2 regions of the Staphylococcus sp. AC872 genome follow, and region 1 is predicted to be linked to the other one. Evidence: a T-box and tRNA genes for the amino acid it is inferred to sense, from the RefSeq annotation. Region 1 holds a T-box; the other holds one or more tRNA genes.

Region 1 (10,626 bases):
GGCTTCTCGTATATATGGCTAATAATACAGTTGGTATTAATGCAATAATGAATGGCACATTGAGTGTATAGCCTACACTACCTTCATGTTGTTGAATAATACCGTCCAAGACAAGTGCTGTAAAAAGTGTGATAGGTATAAAGGATAACCATTGAATAATAACATCTGGTAGATTTACTCGTGAAATCATCATAAATGGAATCACTCTGACTAAAATCGTAACAATACCACATAGAATAATAATGATTAACATATGTTGATCTGTCATCATCTGTCCATCACCACCCCTAATGTAGATGCGACAACCGCAGATATTATAATCGCTACATACGAGGGCATAACAAAGCTTAACGTTAACATCATCACAATGACGCATAGAATCAGCACAAGATAAATGTTGATCTTAGACTTTTTAACAGATTCAAATTGAGCAATACCTAAAAATACAAACATAGCTGTAATCGCAAAATCTAATCCTAACATCTCTGGATTCGAAATATATTTGCCGAATATAGCACCAACTACACAAGAAAAGGTCCAAAACAAATATGCTGTGATGTTTAAACCATGCAACCAACGATCGTTAATTGGCTCACCTTTTAAATAAGGCGTGATGGCTACACCAAATGTTTCATCGGTTACTAAAGAACCAAGTCCAATTCGATTCCATAAACCATAAGACTTAAAATTGGGTGCTAACGTCATACTTAATAAAAACATACGTGAATTAACAATAAATGTTGTTAACACTATCGCTGTTATGGGTGTTCCAGCTATAACTAACGCACATATAATAAATTGCGCCGCACCAGCATAAATAATCAAACAAAGTAATATAATTTCTAATAAACTAAACTTTTGAGATGCAGCAACGATGCCAAATGAAATACCAACACCTGCATACCCTAATAATGTTGGAATGCATTCTTTAACACCTTGTATAAATGTGAGATGGGTCATCTTGTCTCCCCCTTTCTAGTTACAAACGCATTTACGTTTAAATAATAAACTCAAGTCTAATATACAATGATGAAAACGGCAATCACTTTAGACGTCGGTATGTGTTACGTCAGACAACCCTCACTTTTAAAATTCCGTCATCACAATATTTTAAATATGACAGAATTTTCTATAAATAGTTAGACTCCCCCCCCACTATTTTGCATCTAAATTTTACTTAATGTCCCTCCCCTACCCTCATACTTTAGGTTATTGACATAAAAAAATACGCGGCAATGATGGCTCTTCATTACCGCGCATTGTATAGCTAGTCATTCGCTAACAATCTAAATTATTTAGTTGGCTTTTGAATATGAGTTTTACCACCCATGAATGGTACTAAGGCTTCAGGGATAGTTACAGTACCATCTTCATTTTGGTAGTTCTCAACAATTGCTGCGAATGTACGACCTACAGCTAAACCACTACCATTTAACGTATGCGCTAATTCAGGTTTAGCTGCATTATCACGTTTGAAACGGATATTGGCACGTCGTGCTTGGAAGTCAGTACAGTTTGAACATGAACTGATTTCTTTGTAGTCGTTATAGCTTGGTAACCATACTTCTAAGTCGTATGTTTTACTAGCACTGAAACCAATGTCTCCAGTACATAAGATAACACGACGATATGGTAATCCTAATTCTTCTAAGATTGCTTCAGCGTTTGTAGTCATTTCTTCTAAAGCATCCCAAGAATCTTCAGGTTTTTCAAAGCGTACCATTTCAACTTTGTCGAATTGGTGTAAACGAATTAAACCTCTTGTATCTCTACCAGCTGAACCCGCTTCACTACGGAAACATGCAGATTGTCCAGTGAATTTTTCAGGTAAGACACCTGGTTGGATGATTTCATCACGATAGAAGTTTGTTAAAGGTACTTCAGCAGTTGGAATTGTATATAGTCCTTCTTTTTCTACTTTAAATAAATCTTCTTCGAATTTAGGTAATTGACCAGTACCATACATTGTATCAGCGTTAACTAATTGAGGTACCATCATTTCAGTGTAACCATGTTGTGTTGTATGTTTAGTAATCATGTAGTTCATTAATGCACGTTCTAATTGTGCACCGTCTCTTGTTAGATAAACGAAACGTGCGCCAGAAATTTTAGCGGCACGATCGAAGTCAGCCATTTTAAGATCTTCTACGATATCCCAGTGTGCTTTCGCTTCGAAATCAAATTCACGAGGTGTACCCCATTTTTTAACTTCGATATTTTCTTCATCTGAAGCGCCTTGTGGTACATCATCATTGATAAGGTTTGGAATACGACATAGAATATCAGACATTTTATTATCAATTTCATTTAATTGTGTATCATATTCTTTAATGTCATCACCTAATTGACGCATTTCAGCGATAACATCATCAGCATTTTCTTTATTACGTTTTTTCTGAGCGATTTCTTCACTTACTTTATTACGTTTCGCTTTCATCTCTTCTGTCTTGCTTATTAATGTACGACGCTTTTCATCTAATTCTAATACCTCATCGACTACTTTAGGGTCGTCTCCTCTTAATTCAATTTTGCTCTTAACTTTGTCTGGCTCTGTTCTAAAAAGTTTAATATCTAACATGAAACCTTCATCCTTTCCCATAAAAAATATATATTTAGCATGCCAACTATGTATATAAAAGCATACAAAAAGACCACGCCCCGACAAGGGACGTGGTCTACGCGTTGCCACCCTATTTAACAAACAAAGCAAACATCTCAATGAAATGTAACTTCGTTTGCACTTAACTAAAATAACGGTTATTCGCCGATTGCTCACTAAATGTAGGTAGATTCATATTAAAGTGGATTACTTGTTCTCACTAACCACAAGCTCTCTGAAATCCATCAATAATACTACTTGGCCTACGAACAATGTTTTATTAACTTACTCACAATATAGCAAAGTTTTTTGTAATTTTCAAGTTATTTTAAAATTCAATCATTTTCATTTTATGAATGTATTAATGATATGCACTATCCTTTAAGTACTGTGCTACGGCTTCTATGTCCTTATGGAATTGTCTATCCTGTTTGATAGATGGCACAATGTTTCTAAATTCGTCATATTTGTCTCGTGTTTTAGGTGATAGTTGATTGACACCTTTTAACTCAACTGCTTGTAACGCAATAATACATTCAATCGCAATAACTCGTCGTGCATTTTCAATCATTTGATAACCATGTCTTGAAGCAATTGTTCCCATAGACACATGATCTTCTTGGTTAGCTGAAGATGGTATAGAATCTACACTCGCTGGATGTGCAAGTGTTTTATTCTCAGAAACTAGGCTCGCAGCCGCATATTGCATAATCATCGCACCACTTTGTAAACCAGGTTCTGGACTTAAGAATGCAGGTAGACCGTTATTCAATTGCGGATTCACTAGTCGTTCCACACGTCGTTCTGAAACATTCGCTAATTCACTGACACCTAATTTCAAATGATCAAGCGCAAAGGCGATAGGTTGTCCATGGAAGTTACCACCAGATATGACTGTTGTTTCACCGTCTTCATCAAAGATAAGCGGATTATCATTTGAAGCATTCATTTCAAACTCTAACTTTTCTTTTACGTAGTTAAACACTTGATAACTTGCGCCATGAATTTGTGGAATACAACGTAAAGAATAAGCATCTTGAACACGAATCTCAGCTTGTCTTGTTGTTAACTTTGAGTCTGCTAACCAATCACGCATACGTGCCGCGACATCTACTTGTTCTTGACTATTTCTAACTGCATGTACTCTATGATCATATGCATCAACAATACCATTTAACGCTTGATGTGTGAGCGCCGCAATCCACTCTGCTTGGTAACCTAAGTCTTCCGCTTCAATATAATTAATGACCCCTTGTGCAGTCATAGCCTGTGTGCCATTAATTAGTGCTAATCCTTCTTTAGCTTGTAGATGTAATGGTGCTCTTCCTAATTCATTTAAAACATAACGACTATCAACTTCTTCATTTTTAAAATAAACAAGCCCTTCACCAATAAGTGCTAAAGCTAAATGAGATAATGGTGCCAAATCACCTGATGCACCAAGTGAACCTTGTTGAGGAATCACAGGTATAATACGCTCATTGATGAAATATTTGAGCTGGTCGACCAATTCTAACGTTACCCCTGAATTTCCTTTTAATAATGTATTAAGACGTAAAATCATCATCACAAGTGATACTTCTTCAGAAAATGGTTCGCCCATCCCACAAGCGTGTGAACGTATTAAATTAACTTGTAAGTCATTATATTGAGTCGAATCAATACGCACATCGCTAAATAAACCAAATCCTGTAGTAATCCCATAAATGGTTTCTTTATCATTAATGATTCGTTCTACTACACTTCTACTTTTTTTAACTCTTTCTAATGCTTCCTCTGTGATTTCAATTTTTAAATCTTGGTGTAATAATTGTTTAATATCTTCAATCGTTAAAGCATCTCCATTTAAAAATAAAGTCATAGAAACAGCTCCCCTTTATGTAGAATTAAAACTTCCATTATCAAAAAGTATACGTTTTCATTTTTATATAAACAATACCTTTTACAATTTTTATAATACATTAACAATTTAATTATTTAATACGCTAAAATATTGTCATTGTTATACTTGGTATATATATCGTTACATTTCTTAAATTCCTATTGACGAAAGTGTATTACAGGTATAGTATTTTTTATTGTATTTAAAAGCACACACATCGTTGTGACTTATATTCAATATCAAATGAATCAATGAACATAAACCGGTTTGTATAATAGAAATAGATAATCCGGTAAAAGGAGGTTTAGGTAGATGGAAACTTTAGATACTATTAATATTCCTAAAAGAAAAGAAGAGTCTCATAAAGGTGATTACGGTAAAATCCTATTAATTGGTGGATCTGCTAATTTAGGTGGTGCAATCATGTTAGCAGCACGTGCATGTGTATTTAGTGGTAGTGGTTTAATTACTGTAGCAACACACCCAACTAATCATGCTGCATTACATTCTCGATGCCCTGAAGCAATGGTTATCGATATTAACGATACAAAGATGCTTACTAAAATGATTGAAATGACAGACAGTATCTTAATTGGACCTGGACTTGGTGTAGACTTTAAAGGAAATAATGCCATTACTTTCCTATTACAAAACATCCAACCTCATCAGAATTTAATAGTAGACGGTGATGCTATTACTATTTTTAGTAAACTTAAACCTCAACTACCTTCATGTCGAGTAATTTTTACGCCACATCAAAAAGAGTGGGAACGTTTAAGTGGTATCCCAATTGAAGAACAAACTTATGAACGTAATCGTGAAGCGGTTGATCGTATTGGCGCGACAGTTGTTCTAAAAAAACATGGTACTGAGATTTACTTTAGAAATGAAGATTATAAACTATCTATCGGTAGCCCAGCTATGGCAACTGGTGGTATGGGAGATACTTTAGCAGGAATGATTACTAGCTTCGTAGGCCAATTTGACAGTATAAAAGAAGCGGTGATGAGTGCCACATATACACATAGTTATATCGGAGAAAAGCTTTCTGAAACAATGTATGTCGTACCACCATCACGTTTAATCAATGAAATTCCATTCGCAATGAAACAATTAGAAGAATAGCTTATATAGGGAATATGGTCACATTTAACAGTCGCCATATCCCTTTTTATTACATAAAAATAAGACTCCCCTGATGATAGGGGAGTCTTATTTTCTACTTTATATTATGGTTTATTCATCTTCATTATCTTCTGAATCGTTTTCGATATCTTCATTTACACGATCCATAAAGTCTTGTCTTACTTCGATTCGTTCATCACCATCTTGAGTGTCTTCTGAACCTTGTTCTTCATCAGTAACTTCAGTTTGAATCGCTTTGCCTGGTGCGCCACCTTCGATAACTTCTTCGTTACTAGACTCACCTTGAGCATTATCACTTTCAATATCTGATTCTGCTTCATCAGCGTCATCTTCTTGTTTTACTTTAGCTACTGTTGAAACAAATTGGTCATCACCTAAACGCATAAGTCGAACACCTTGTGCAGAACGACCATTTTGTGAGATGTCATGTACATCTAGACGTATAATCACACCTGCATTCGTTACAACCATTAAGTCTTCTTCACCTGTAACAGTTGTAATACACACGATATTACCATTACGTTCTGTAATTGTTGCCGTCTTAATACCTTTACCGCCACGATTTGATAATCGGTAATCAGCAACTGGTGTACGTTTACCGTATCCATTTTCAGTAACAACTAATACTTCATCTTCACTATTCGCATGTGCGACATCTAAACCGACTACTTCATCACCTTCACGTAATGTGATACCTTTCACACCTGCTGCTGTACGGCCAAGTGGACGTAATGCTTTTTCAGAGAATCTAATCAATGAAGCATGTGCAGTACCAATAAGGATATCTTCTTCACCGTCTGTTAGTCTAACTGCAATTAACTCATCATCTTCTTTAAAGTTAATCGCAATTTTACCGTTCTTATTAATACGAGAGAAGTTACTTAATGATGATCGTTTAACGATACCTTTACGTGTTGCAAATACTAGGTAATCGTCTTCACTTTCAAGGTCTTTAACAGCAATCATTGTGCTAATACTTTCATCATTTTCAAGTTCAATCGCATTAACAATTGGGATACCTTTGGATTGACGAGATAATTCTGGTACTTCGTAACCTTTAAGTTTGTATACGCGGCCTTTATTCGTAAAGAATAAGACATTGTCATGAGTACTTAAAGTAACTAATTGACTCACAAAGTCTTCTTCTAATGTATTCATACCTTGTACACCACGACCACCACGGTTTTGGGCACGATATGTAGATACTGGAAGACGTTTAATATAATTGTTATGACTTAATGTAATTACAATTTGTTCTTCTGGGATTAAATCTTCATCTTCTAAATCATCTAATCCGCCAAGTTGAATTTCTGTACGACGTTCGTCACCATAACGTTCTTTAATTTCTGTTAATTCGTCACGAACTAATTGTAGTAATACTTCTTCATCCGCTAAAATCGCTTCTAATTCATCAATATAAGCTAATAATTCGTTATATTCTGATTCAATTTTGTCTCTTTCTAAACCAGTTAAACGTCTTAAACGCATATCTAAGATAGCTTGTGCTTGTCTTTCAGATAATTTGAAGCGTTCTTGTAAGCTTTCCATTGCCACTTTATCTGTTTCAGATTCACGAATCGTACTAATAATTTCATCAATATGATCAAGTGCAATTCTTAAACCTTCTAAGATATGGGCACGGTCTTTTGCTTTTCTTAAATTGTACTCTGTACGTCTTCGTACAACCGTTTTTTGATGTTCTAAGTAATGGACTAATGCTTCTTTAAGATTAATCAACTTAGGTCTGCCATTAACTAGGGCAATCATATTTACACCAAATGATGTTTGTAACGGTGTTTGTTTATATAAGTTATTTAAGATAACACTTGCGTTAGAGTCTTTACGAATATCAATAACAACTCTTACACCTGTACGTAAACTTGTTTCATCACGTAAGTCCGTAATACCATCAATTTTTTTATCACGTACAAGTTCAGCAATTTTTTCGATCATTCGTGCCTTGTTAACTTGGAATGGAGTTTCTGTAACAACAATACGTTGACGTCCGCCACCACGTTCTTCAATTTCAGCACGTGAGCGCATTTGTATAGAACCTCTACCTGTTTCATAAGCACGTCTAATACCACTTTTACCTAAGATAAGACCAGCAGTTGGAAAATCTGGACCTTGAATATCTTCCATTAATTCACTGATTGAGATGTCTGGTTTCTTACTTAAACTAAGTACGCCATCAATCACCTCTGTCAAATTATGAGGTGGTATATTAGTCGCCATACCTACGGCGATACCTGCCGCACCATTGACTAATAAGTTAGGGAAACGTGCAGGTAAGACTGACGGCTCTCTTTCGTTACCATCATAGTTATCAATAAAATCAATTGTATCTTTATTAATATCACGTAGTAATTCTAGCGTAATTTTAGTCATACGTGCTTCGGTATAACGCATGGCAGCTGCGCCATCACCATCCATGGAACCAAAGTTACCTTGTCCATCCACAAGTGGATAACGATAACTGAATTCTTGTGCCATTCTTACCATAGCCTCGTAAATAGATGAGTCACCATGTGGGTGATATTTACCCATAACATCCCCAACGATACGTGCGGATTTTTTATATGGCTTGTCTGGAGTCATACCTTGTTCGTTTAATCCGTACAGTATACGACGATGTACTGGTTTTAATCCATCTCTGACGTCTGGTAATGCACGAGAAACGATAACACTCATTGCATAGTCTAGGAATGATTCGCGCATTTCATTGGTTATATTTCGTTCATTAATTCTTGATTGAGGTAATTCAGCCATCAAGAGATCCTCCTTCAAAAGTTCAGTTCATAGTGCTTAGAAATCTAGGTTGGCATAGACTGCGTTATCTTCAATAAATTGTCTACGGTTTTCAACAATGTCACCCATTAACATTTCAAATGTTTGGTCGGCATCAATTGCATCTTCTAATGTTACTTGTAACATTGAACGATGTTCTGGATTCATCGTAGTTTCCCATAATTGGTCGGCATTCATTTCACCAAGACCTTTATAACGGGCAATAGACCATTTAGGTGTTGGATTTAATTCTGCTTTTAATTTATCTAGTTCTCTATCGTTGAAGACATAATATTTTTGCTTACCTTGCGTTAATTTGTATAACGGTGGTTGTGCAATATAAACGTATCCCGCTTCAATTAACGGTCTCATAAAACGATAGAAGAATGTTAATAACAATGTTCTGATATGGGCACCATCAACATCAGCATCTGTCATAATCACAATTTTATGATAACGTGCTTTACTAATATCAAATTCTCCACCGATACCCGTACCAAATGCTGTAATCATAGAACGAATTTCATTGTTATTTAAAATACGATCTAGACGTGCTTTTTCAACATTAAGAATCTTACCTCTCAATGGTAAAATCGCCTGCGTGCTTGAGTCACGGCCTGATTTAGTAGACCCACCGGCGGAGTCCCCTTCGACTAAGAAAATTTCACTTTCTTCAGGGTTTTTACTAGAGCAGTCAGCAAGTTTACCAGGTAAACTTGAAATCTCTAATGCTGATTTACGACGTGTCACTTCACGTGCTTTCTTTGCAGCAACACGTGCACGAGATGCCATAATACCTTTTTCAACAATAATTCTACCAACACTAGGATTTTCATATAAGAAACGTTCAAAGTGCTCAGAGAATAATTTATCTACAACTTGTCGCACTTCAGAGTTTCCTAATTTTGTTTTCGTTTGACCTTCGAATTGAGGATCACCATGTTTGATAGAAATAATAGCTGTTAAACCCTCACGTGTGTCTTCACCTGAAAGTCTATCTTTATCTTCTTTGATAATTTTACTATTCATACCATAACTATTTAATACACGTGTTAACGCACGTTTAAAGCCATCTTCATGCGTACCACCTTCATACGTGTGGATATTGTTGGCATATGTTAATAAATTCGTTGAATAGCCTTTATTATATTGGATCGCAATTTCAACTTCGATATCATCTTTAGATTGGTGAATGTAAATAGGTTCGCCATGGATAGGTTCTTTATTTTCATTCAACATTTCTACATAAGACTTAATCCCACCCTCATAGTGATAAGAGTCTTGTCTGATATCGTCTTCGTCTCGCTCATCCGTTAAAATGATTTGAATACCTTTGTTCAAGAATGCTAACTCACGAATACGTTGTTGTAATGTTTCATAGTTGTAAACAGTTGTTTCGGTAAAGATACTACTATCCGCTTTAAAACGAATTGCTGTACCTGTTTTATCTGTGCTACCAATTTCTTTTAAATCAAATTGAGGTACACCTTTTTTATAGGCTTGGTGATAAATCGTATCGTTACGATGTACGTATACTTCTAAATCCTCTGATAGGGCATTAACAACGGATGAACCTACACCATGTAGACCACCTGATACTTTGTATCCGCCACCACCGAATTTACCTCCGGCATGAAGTACAGTTAAAATAACCTCAACTGCTGGACGTCCCATTTTTTCTTGAATATCTACTGGGATACCACGACCATTGTCAGTAACTTTAATCCAATTATCTTTTTCAATTGTTACGTTAATTTCATCAGCATAGCCTGCTAATGCTTCGTCAATACTATTATCAACAATTTCCCATACTAAATGGTGCAAGCCTCTTTCTGAAGTTGAACCGATATACATACCAGGTCGTTTACGGACCGCTTCTAGTCCTTCTAATACTTGTATCTGCCCAGCACCATAATTATCTGTGTTGTTTACATCTGACAATGTATTCACCATCACTTTCTGTTACTTTATAATTTCACCTTGATTTATACGGTATAACTTAGCATTATTCATGATTTCATGATCAATACCGTCTACGGATGTCGTAGTTACAAATGTCTGTACTTTATGTTGAATTGTACTCAATAAGTGCGTTTGACGTGAGTCATCTAATTCACTCAACACATCATCTAGTAATAAAATTGGATATTCTCCAACTTCTATATTCATTAGTTCAATTTCAGCTAACTTAATTGACAATGCGGTTGTTCTC
Region 2 (10,626 bases), 160 kb from region 1:
CCATATACATTGGTTCAATATTACCATAAGTTATTATATCGTGATGATGTCTTAACGAAATCAATGTTTTATATGTGTGTAAAATAGACTCAGAATCTTTCATTGCTTCTTCCACATTAATATGTTGATAGTTTTGAGGAATATTAATCCAAGGTTCACCAGTTGTAAAACCTGCATGATTCGATGCATTCCATTGCATTGGTGTACGGGAATTATCACGTGATTTTTGATCTAATATTTCTAAAATTTCTTGTTCTTTATATCCTTGATTTTTCAAATAATCATAAGCATTTAATGATTCTACATCTCTATATGCGTCTATTGAATTGAAATGAGGGTTAGTCATACCAATTTCTTCCCCTTGATAGATATATGGCGTTCCTTGTAACATGTGTAGCGCAATGGCTAATGTTTTAGAACTTGCTTGACGTAAAGATTCAGTACTATCATCCCCGAATCGTGAAACTACACGTGGTTGATCGTGATTACACCAGAATATCGCATTCCAGCCACCACCTTCATATATACCTAATTGCCAATCCATCAATATTTTTTTTAGCTGTTGGAAATCCATACTACCTTTAGCCCATTTTTCACCGTTAGGATAATCTACCTTTAAGTGATGGAAATTAAATACGCTGCTCAATTCGTTTCTTTCTGGATTAGAATATTTAATACAGTGATCAATGGTAGTAGATGACATTTCACCGACAGTCATCATATGCTTATCACCAAACGTATGTTGGTTCAATTCATGTAGATACTCATGCACTTTTGGTCCATCCGTATAAAACTCTTTTCCGATTTTATCAGAATCCCTAAATTCACCTTTGGAAATAAGATTAATTACATCAAAACGGAAACCGTCCACACCGAAATCAATCCAATAATTGACAATCTGATATAAGGCTTGTCTAACGTCTGGATTATCCCAATTCAAATCTGCTTGAGTAACATCAAATAAGTGCAAATAATATTCATCACTTTTTTCATCATATTGCCATGCATTTCCTCCGAATTTGGATTCCCAATTTGTGGGTGGCCCATCTTCAGAATGTCTAAAGAAATAATAATCTCGGTAAGGACTATCTTTAGATTGAATGGCTTCCTTAAACCATTGATGTTCTGTTGATGTATGGTTAATCACAATATCCATCATTACTTTAATATCTCGTTGGTGTGCTTCTTTCACTAAAATTTTAAAATCTTCTAAAGTACCAAATCGTTCATTAATAGTTAGATAATCACTAATGTCATAACCATTATCGTTCATAGGTGATTCATAAATAGGCGTTAACCATATATAATCTACACCTAAAAATTGCAAATAATCTAATTTCTCAATAATACCTCTTAAATCGCCCTCACCATTACCCGTCGTATCATTAAATGATTTGGGATATATTTGATAAACAACTGATTTTCTCCAGTCTTGTTCACTCATTGTTAAACCACCTTTATGTATTGTATGAAAATAAAAAGCGCTCAGAGGTTTATCAACTTGAACGCTTTACTTTTTTTATGAATTAGATGTGTCGACCATCTTTTTAGCTTTTTGATTACTAAATCTTGAAAATACTATTGTTAATACAGCTGGGACAACTGTCGCTATTAATGTAGCTGGAAGATAAATCCACCAAAATTCACTTTTGATTGAGATAAATGCAGGCCAACCACCTACACCAACACTACCTAATACTTTGTGAGCACCGATGAAAGCACCTAGTACACTTGAAGTCAGAATAGCTGCAACAAATGGATATTTCAATGGCAAGTTCACACCGAATAAAGCTGGTTCAGTTACACCTAACACACCTGAAATACCTGAAGTAAATGCTAGGCCTTCTTCTTTAACCATTTTCTTACGTTTATAGACAATCCATGCACCAAATGCCGCTGAACCTTGACAAATATTTGAAATCGCTAGAATTGGCCATAAATATGTGCCGCCTAAACTACTACCCATTAATTGGAAATCAACAGCTAAGAACATATGATGTAAACCTGTAATTACCAGTGGTGCATATAATAAGCCATATAACGCCCCACCTAACCATCCTGCATGTTCAAATACATAAGTCACACCATTTGTAATGCCTGTACCTAATATTAAAGCAATAGGTCCTATAACTATAAACGCTAGGAAACCAGTAATCAATAATGCTACTGGACCAACGACGAGCATCTTAATAGAATCATGTACAACTTTGTTTAGTGCTTTCTCTAATTGCGCTAATACATATGTTGCTAATAGGACTGGTAAAACTTGTCCTTGATAATTAAGTTGCTTAATTTCTAAGCCGAATATATTCCAAGTTGGTATATGGCCTTTACCTATATCATATTGTGAGACAAGTTGCGGATGCATCAAGATAAGCCCTAAAACCAATCCTAAAATTGGACTTCCTCCAAATACACGCATACTACTCCAACCAATTAATGCAGGTAAGAAAATGAAAGCGGTACTTGCGATGACATTAATAATATTTGAAATATCCGCAATTTGTGGGTACATTTCTATTAATTTTTTAGGTCCAAATAGACCTTCCATGGTTAAAATGTTATTAATCCCCATTAATAACCCAGCTGTTACAATTGCTGGTAAGATTGGTATAAATATATCCCCCAATAATTTAATCAATCTTTGAATTGGATTACCTTTTTTAGCTGCAGCTTGTTTAGCGTCGTCTTTAGAAGCTTCTTCTGCTCCTGTCTCTGCTACAAATTGTTTATAAACTTCATCTACCGTTCCCGGACCAATAACAATTTGATACTGATGATCTGCTTTAAATTGTCCTTTTACTAATGGATTATCGCTTAGCGCATCTTTGTCTACTTTATTATCATCTTTTAATACTAACCGTAGTCTTGTTACACAGTGTGTTGCCGTATCAAGGTTCTCTTTTCCTCCAATTGCATCTACAATGGCTTTTACATCTTGTTTTTTTACAGCCATAGCCATCACTCCTTTGTTTTCTTACTCAGAGTATAACTTGTCTAGACAAGTTATGTAAAGGCTTTCAAGTAAATTGATATAATATTTCAGTTAAAAGACACAAATGAGTCACTTTTCAGTTTGGAACTATCACTTCATTAAGCTTATAGAACTATCAATATTACAGTATTCAACTCCGTCTTAAGGTAGTTATATAAAGAAAGGGATTTTCAAAAGCAAATAAAAAAGGCAAATACTCATTATACAATGAATACTTGCCTTTTATATCTATTAGTCTTGGATTTAAAATTCTAATGGCGGAGGAAGAGGGATTCGAACCCCCGCGGCCCGTTAAGGCCCTGTCGGTTTTCAAGACCGATCCCTTCAGCCGGACTTGGGTATTCCTCCATTGAACACAATAATTATCATATAATAGTGTTCATTAAAAGTCAATTCTTTTTTTACACTAGAATTTCTTGGTTTAAATACGTTTCAACTGCGTCAGCTACGGCTCTTCCTTCTTTAATAGCCCATACAACAAGACTAGGTCCTCTGCGTGCATCTCCAGCAGCAAAAATCTTCGAATGACTCGTTCTAAAGTCTTTGTCATTTGCCACAATTTTATTTCGTTCGGTTTTAATACCAAATGATTGTGGAATGGTGATTTCAGTTCCTACAAAGCCAATGGAAAGTATAACTAAATCCGCTGGCCAAAATCGCTCTGGTCCATCTTCCATCACCGTACCGTCTTCAGTCTCTCTTAATATTTGTGTATACAGGCCCCTCACTTTTCCAGAATCGTCCACATCATATCTCATTGTTTGAACACCGTATGCACGTGGCTCTTTGCCAAATTTCACTTCACATTCTTTATGTGCATAGTCCATTTTGAATACTGGTAAGGCAAGTGGCCATGACGTATTGGTTTCAAAAGTGATTTCTTCAGGAAGTTTCGTAAATTTATTGAACTGCACAATGGATTTACAATTTTCACGCAATGCTGTTGCTACGCAATCTGCACCAGTATCACCTGCACCAATAATAATGACATTCTTATCTTTAGCTGTGATTGTTACTTCGTCAATTTCACCAGTTAGAAACCGTGTTTGCTCTGTTAAATAATCCATTGCAAAATGAATGCCATAACCCATACGTCCCTCTAATGGTAAGTCTCTAGCATTTTGTGAACCGGTACATAAAATAATAGCATCATATGTTGCTTCTAAGTCTTCACGACTGATATCGACGCCAATTTCAATGCCAGTTTTAAACTGAACACCAGCTTCTTTCATTAATTTAATACGACGTCTTACCACATCTTTATCTAATTTCATGTTAGGAATACCATACATCAATAATCCACCAGGTTCTTTAGCTCGTTCATATACTGTGACTTTATAGCCTCTATGATTAAGTTCATCAGCTGCTGTCAACCCAGCTGGACCACTTCCTACGATGGCAACGCTTTTCCCTTTATCCGCTTCAGGATATTTTGGCTTAACCCATCCATTTTCATATGCTTCATCAATAATTGTACGCTCAATACCTTTAATAGCTACAGAATTTCGATTAATTTTCATTACACATGATTGTTCACATGGTGCTGGACATACACGTCCCGTAAATTCCGGAAAATTGTTTGTTTCACTCAGTCTCTCGTAGGCTGCTTTAAAATCGCCTCGATAAACTAAATCGTTCCATTCCGGAATATAGTTACCTATGGGGCATCCTATCGTTTCAAAACCATAGGATAATCCACTTTGACAAAAAGGTGTACCACAGTCCATACATCTCGCCCCTTGAGTAGATGCATCTTCCTTAGTAAAACGTTGTTGAAATGCGTGATGATTTGAAAGACGATCAATCAAAGACAATTCTGATAATGCTTGCTTTTCATATTTCATAAACCCTTTAAATTCGCCCATGATAATCCCTCTTTCTTAATAAACCACTGCTGGTTTTAATGTCTCATCAACACTTGAACTATTATCATAAAATGCCGCTAACATAGCGTCGTCTTTTTTATTGTGTTGACGTAATTGAATATCAATTTTTTGCATCATTAATTTATAATCTTTTGGTATCACTTTGACAACTAGATTTTCAATTTCATCAAAATGTTGCAATATATTTTGTGCTTTTGAGCTATGTGTATATTTCACATGACTTTCAAGCATCTTTTTAATAAATTGCTTTTCTTCGTCATACATAACTTCACTAAATTCCAAAGTATTAAGTGCATGCTGTGTCTTAAATTGATTGATATCACTTGGGAATACATAACTTACGCCACCACTCATGCCTTGACCGAAGTTCTTTCCTACGTCGCCAAGTATTAAAACATGACCACCGGTCATATATTCAAATCCATGATCACCAATACCTTCAACTACCACATCTGCACCACTATTTCTAATACAGAAACGTTCTCCAGCTTTACCATTAATAAAAGCTTTACCTTTTGATGCACCATAGAAGCATACGTTTCCTGCTATGATTTCATTTTCACGTGTTGTATTAGGCGACTGCACAATGACTGTACCACCTGACAAACCTTTACCTACATAGTCATTCGCATCACCATTATGATGTATCGTTAATCCTTTTGGCGCAAAAGCAGCCAAACTTTGACCAGCATGTCCATCGGTATGAACATAAATGGTATCTTCTGGTAAACCTTTTTCCCCATATCGTTTAGCAATCGCACTACCAGTAATCACACCAACATCACGTTGAACGTTCTTAATGGTATAACTTCCTGAAAATACATGACCTGCCTCTATACTTTGCTTGGCATCAGGATATAGATAATTCAAATCAAAACCTTCATCTAAATGATGATTTTGTTCTATTTCTTTAGTATTAGGACCATCCGCTTTGTTGATTAATCGTTCGATGTCAACAGAGGCTGCTTTTGTTCCTGGCTTAATATGAGAGGAACGTTGTAATAAGTCTGTTCGTCCTACTAATTCTTCAACTGTTCGCAATCCTAATGAGGCAAGTATTTCACGTAATTCTTCTGCAATAAAATACATAAAATGTACAACATGTTGTGCTTTTCCTTTAAATAAAGCACGTAAATCTTTGTTTTGAGTTGCAACACCTACTGGACATGTATCATTATGACAAACTCGCATCATGACACATCCCAACACCACTAATGGTGCTGTTGCAAATCCAAACTCTTCCGCTCCAAGCGCACATGCGTACGCTACATCTTTACCAGTGAGCAATTTACCATCTGTTTCTAACTTTACTCGACTTCGTAAATCATTTAATTTCAACGTTTGATGTGTTTCTGCCAAACCTATTTCCCAAGGCACACCCGCATGTTGAATACTAGTTTTAGGTGATGCACCTGTTCCACCGTCATAGCCACTGATGACGATTTTATCTGCAAACGCTTTTGCTACCCCTGATGCAATGGTTCCCACACCTGTTTTTGACACTAATTTAACAGCAATATCTGCTTCTTTATTCGCATTTTTCAAATCATGAATCAATTGTGCTAAGTCTTCGATAGAATATATATCATGATGCGGTGGTGGTGAAATGAGACCGATACCTGGTGTAGATCCTCTTGTTTCGGCAATCCACGGATATACTTTAGAACCCGGCAATTGACCACCCTCACCAGGTTTAGCACCTTGCGCTACTTTAATCTGTATTTCTTTTGCATGTTGTAAATAGTCACTCGTTACACCAAATCTTCCAGAGGCTACTTGTTTAATTGCACTAATTTTATTACTACCATCTTTCTGAGGTTGATAGCGCAAAGGATCTTCTCCTCCTTCACCGCTATTACTTTTACCTCCTAGACTGTTCATTGCTTGCGCCAATGTTTCATGTGCTTCAGCTGATATAGATCCATAACTCATTGCACCTGTGTTAAAACGTTTAACGATTTCAGAAGCAGGCTCAACTTTTGATATATCAATAGGTTTACAAGTCTTAAATTCTAATAAATGACGAATAAAATCTTGTCGCTGTTGGTTAACCGTATCGGAATATTGTTTGAATAATTCATAGTCCTTATCGCGACAAGCATGTTGTAATAAGAAAATAGTCTTAGGATTATAAGCATGATGTTGTCCTTGTTGTCTCCATTGGAAAGTACTACCAGACGCTAAATAATCTGAATGGGATCCTTGTTTCGCTTTATTTTCCTCATCAATTTGTTGAATGCTAATACCAGAAATTTTAGATTGCGTTCCTGAAAAATACTGATCAATAACAGTTTGTGATATCCCAACAGCTTCAAATATTTGTGCACCTTGATAACTTTGAACTGTTGAAATTCCCATTTTAGCCATTACTTTAATAACACCTTCTGATAACACGTTTGTATATGTTTCGACATTAGATGTTACTGTGCCATGTAGTTTGCCATTATTTGTGAGTTGTTCAACCGTTCGTTGAGCTAAATATGGCACGATAGCATTTGCCCCATAACCTAATAAACATGCTACGTGATGTACTTCACGTGTTTCGCCAGATTTTGCTACTAAACTTGTTTCCATACGCAAACCTTCGCGTATCAAACATTGATGAACATGACTCATTGCCAATAGCATTGGCATGGCAAATCCTGATTCAGACGCTAATAAGCTATCGTCTAATACAATAATTTCAGAACCATTTTTGACATGCTGTATTACTTTATCAGATAAACGATTCAAGCTAGCTTCTAAATCATCATGATATATAGTTGAAACATAAGTCGTTTTAAAGATCTCTGTATCAATAGCTTCTAATTGGGCTTCTGTTAATACAGGTTTTTTAAGTTGAACACGATGAAGTACTGTTTTATCAGGTTTCAAAAGATTACCTTCGCCACCTAAATAAGACATTTCACTTGTGACAATTTTTTCTCTGTAAGCATCAATAGGTGGATTAGTAACTTGTGCAAATAACTGCTTAAAATAATTAAATAAGCTTTCAGGTCTATCATTTAAAACTGCAATAGGCGCGTCGTAGCCCATAGCACCAATAGGATCCTTCTTCTGCAATACTAAGTCAACAATATACTTATTCATTTCTTCTTTTGTATACGCAAATTGACGTTGTAGTTTAAATAGAGTCTTAGCATCATATTCATTTGGGCAGTATGTCACATTATCAATATTAGCTTCATATTTTTCTGTTTTTAGCCACTCTGCATATGGATGTTCACTAGCAATTTCATATTTCAATTCATTATTTTCAACGACTTTATTTTTATTAAAATCGACTAATAATAATTTTCCAGGATTTAATTGCCCTTTAAACGCAACCTCTGATTCATCAACATCTATTACGCCAACTTCAGAAGAGAAGACGATAAAATTATCTTTCGTAATAGTATATCTACCTGGACGTAAACCATTACGGTCTGTTAATGCACCAATCTTATCCCCGTTACAAAATGAAATCATTGTAGGCCCATCCCAAGGTTCCATTAAGTAACTATAGAATTCATAAAACGAACGTACATCTTTATTATTCGATTTGTTATAAAGCCATGGCTCTGGTATTAATAGCATTGCAGCTTTCTCCGGTTCCATTGCCAAAGATAAAAACTCTAACGCATTATCAACGATAGATGAATCACTACCATCTTCATCGACAATACGATGTATTTTATGTTGATCTTCACCAAAAAGTGTATGAACTAATTTATTTTGACGTGCACGCATCCAATTAACATTACCTTTAATTGTATTAATCTCGCCATTATGCATAAGTAGGCGATTAGGATGTGCACGTTTCCAACTTGGAAATGTATTAGTACTAAATCTTGAATGTACTAGACCAAGTTTCGATTGATAGGCTTCGTGTGTTAAATCTAAATATAACCCTTTAATTTGATCAGACCGTAGCCATCCTTTATAGACAATCGTTTTGTGAGATAAACTTGTAAAATATAATTCTATCCCTTTTCGTTCAGCGTAATACTCTATTTGTTTTCTAGCTAAATAAAGTTGTTTATTTATATTTTCAGCTTGACGAATATCGATAAACACTTGTTGAATAAAGGGCATAGTATTAGCTACATGTTGTGCTACTGCTTCTTTATTGACAGGTACATCACGATAACCTATGACACCAAGGCCTTCACTTTCAAAATATTGATTCAACACCGCTTCATGTTTACTTCCAATCACACGTTCTTTAGAGAAAAATAGTCCTACTGCATATTCACCTTCATTAGGTAGTGGTAAATCATGCAATTGTTCAAAGAATTTAAAGGGAATTTCAGTCATGATACCTGCACCATCACCAGTCATTCCATCAGCACCGATACCACCTCTATGATCTAATCTACATAACATTTCTAATGATTTTTCAATGACGTCGTGCGATCTAATGTTATCCATATTAGCGTAAAAACCAATACCACAAGCATCATGTTCCTCACGATAATCGTATAATCCCTTTTTTAGCTTCTCATTATACATGATGCACACTCCCTTTTAGAATTTTCTGACAATTAATATATAGTAATCATTAATATAATGTAATTGTTTCATCTGTTCAATATATAAATTAGATGATATTTATCTAAAAATTAGAACAATTGACGAATAAACTGTTATAATAAGTGTTAAAAGTAATGTTAGATAGACATAGAGTAAGCTAAAAGTGAGGATTGAAATGATGGAGATTAAACAACTTAAATATTTTGTAGAAGTAGCAAAACGAGAGCATATTTCTGAAGCTGCATTAGAATTAAATATCGCCCAATCCGCCATAAGTCGTCAAATGACTCAATTAGAAAAGGAATTAAATGTGACCTTGTTTAAAAGGCAAGGTCGGAATATCTTATTAACATCTGAAGGCAAACAACTATTAACTGAAGCCACTAAAATATTGGATCAATTAGACCAAACGGTACAATTATTTCAACATCAACAGACATTAAGTAATCAGAATATCTTTTTATCCTATAGTGATAGTGAAGCCTCTCATAAATTAGGCCGCCTCATTCAAATTTTTGAAGAACAATCAGAGAGTCAAGTTGTCCCTAATTTGAGTCAAGACAATGAAATATTAGATGATGTAATTAAAGGAGAAATAGATATAGGTATCATTGAACTGACTGATGAAATTAAACAACACCCTGAATTAAATATGACAACCTTATTCGAGGAACATTATCATTTATATACGAACAAGAGAGACCCTATCGCCTTAACACTGCAACCCCATTTATCTCAACTGCATTTGCAAAATGTCTTTTGTCTAACAGTGTTACCAAACTCAATTAAAGAAAAATTGCCTACCGACATACGTACGATATCAGATAAACAATTGGCTCAATATCTTTTAAAAAAGGAAAGAGGTGTTTTGATTACACCTCAAAATGTTTCGTTAGATAGTCATTCACATGAGTGGATTAAAATACCTCTTAGCCATACTGATATAAAACGTACAATTTGTGTAATTTCTAAAAAGGAAAATCATAAACCTGATTTACCTGTTGCTTTACATACAATACAAGTATTGTTTAATAAAACATCTACGTACCATTAAATATAAATTCAGTGGTAAACAATTAGGTCAATGATATGAATAACGGTAATTAAAAGGACCGCTTCTGTTTATTTTTGAAATCTAAATTAAATAAGCGTATAATCATTCTATTATTTCACAGAAGAATTGAGGTTTATTGAATGCAATTCAATACTTTTTTCAAAAATAAATTTTATTGG

Evidence for each region. The T-box of region 1 lies ahead of serS (serine--tRNA ligase). A T-box ahead of a tRNA ligase gene usually reads a tRNA of that ligase, here a tRNA-Ser.
Region 2: it encodes a tRNA-Ser, which carries the amino acid that the T-box ahead of serS (serine--tRNA ligase) is inferred to sense. The anticodon was not compared.

The regions. Positions count from the first base shown of each region.
Region 1 is NZ_CEEDKW010000003.1:169,976-180,601, reverse strand. It holds gene ACZ267_RS06640 (AzlD domain-containing protein) at 1-271, opposite strand, end outside; gene ACZ267_RS06635 (AzlC family ABC transporter permease) at 268-960, opposite strand; gene serS (serine--tRNA ligase) at 1,292-2,578, opposite strand; T-box leader at 2,662-2,877, opposite strand; gene hutH (histidine ammonia-lyase) at 2,961-4,460, opposite strand; gene ACZ267_RS06620 (NAD(P)H-hydrate dehydratase) at 4,794-5,606, shown strand; gene gyrA (DNA gyrase subunit A) at 5,718-8,396, opposite strand; gene gyrB (DNA topoisomerase (ATP-hydrolyzing) subunit B) at 8,433-10,367, opposite strand; gene recF (DNA replication/repair protein RecF) at 10,377-10,626, opposite strand, start outside.
Region 2 is NZ_CEEDKW010000003.1:5,222-15,847, forward strand. It holds gene treC (alpha,alpha-phosphotrehalase) at 1-1,444, opposite strand, end outside; gene treP (PTS system trehalose-specific EIIBC component) at 1,520-2,956, opposite strand; tRNA gene ACZ267_RS05820 (tRNA-Ser) at 3,251-3,343, opposite strand; gene ACZ267_RS05825 (glutamate synthase subunit beta) at 3,397-4,860, opposite strand; gene gltB (glutamate synthase large subunit) at 4,876-9,372, opposite strand; gene gltC (glutamate biosynthesis transcriptional regulator GltC) at 9,572-10,447, shown strand; gene ACZ267_RS05840 (YibE/F family protein) at 10,588-10,626, shown strand, end outside.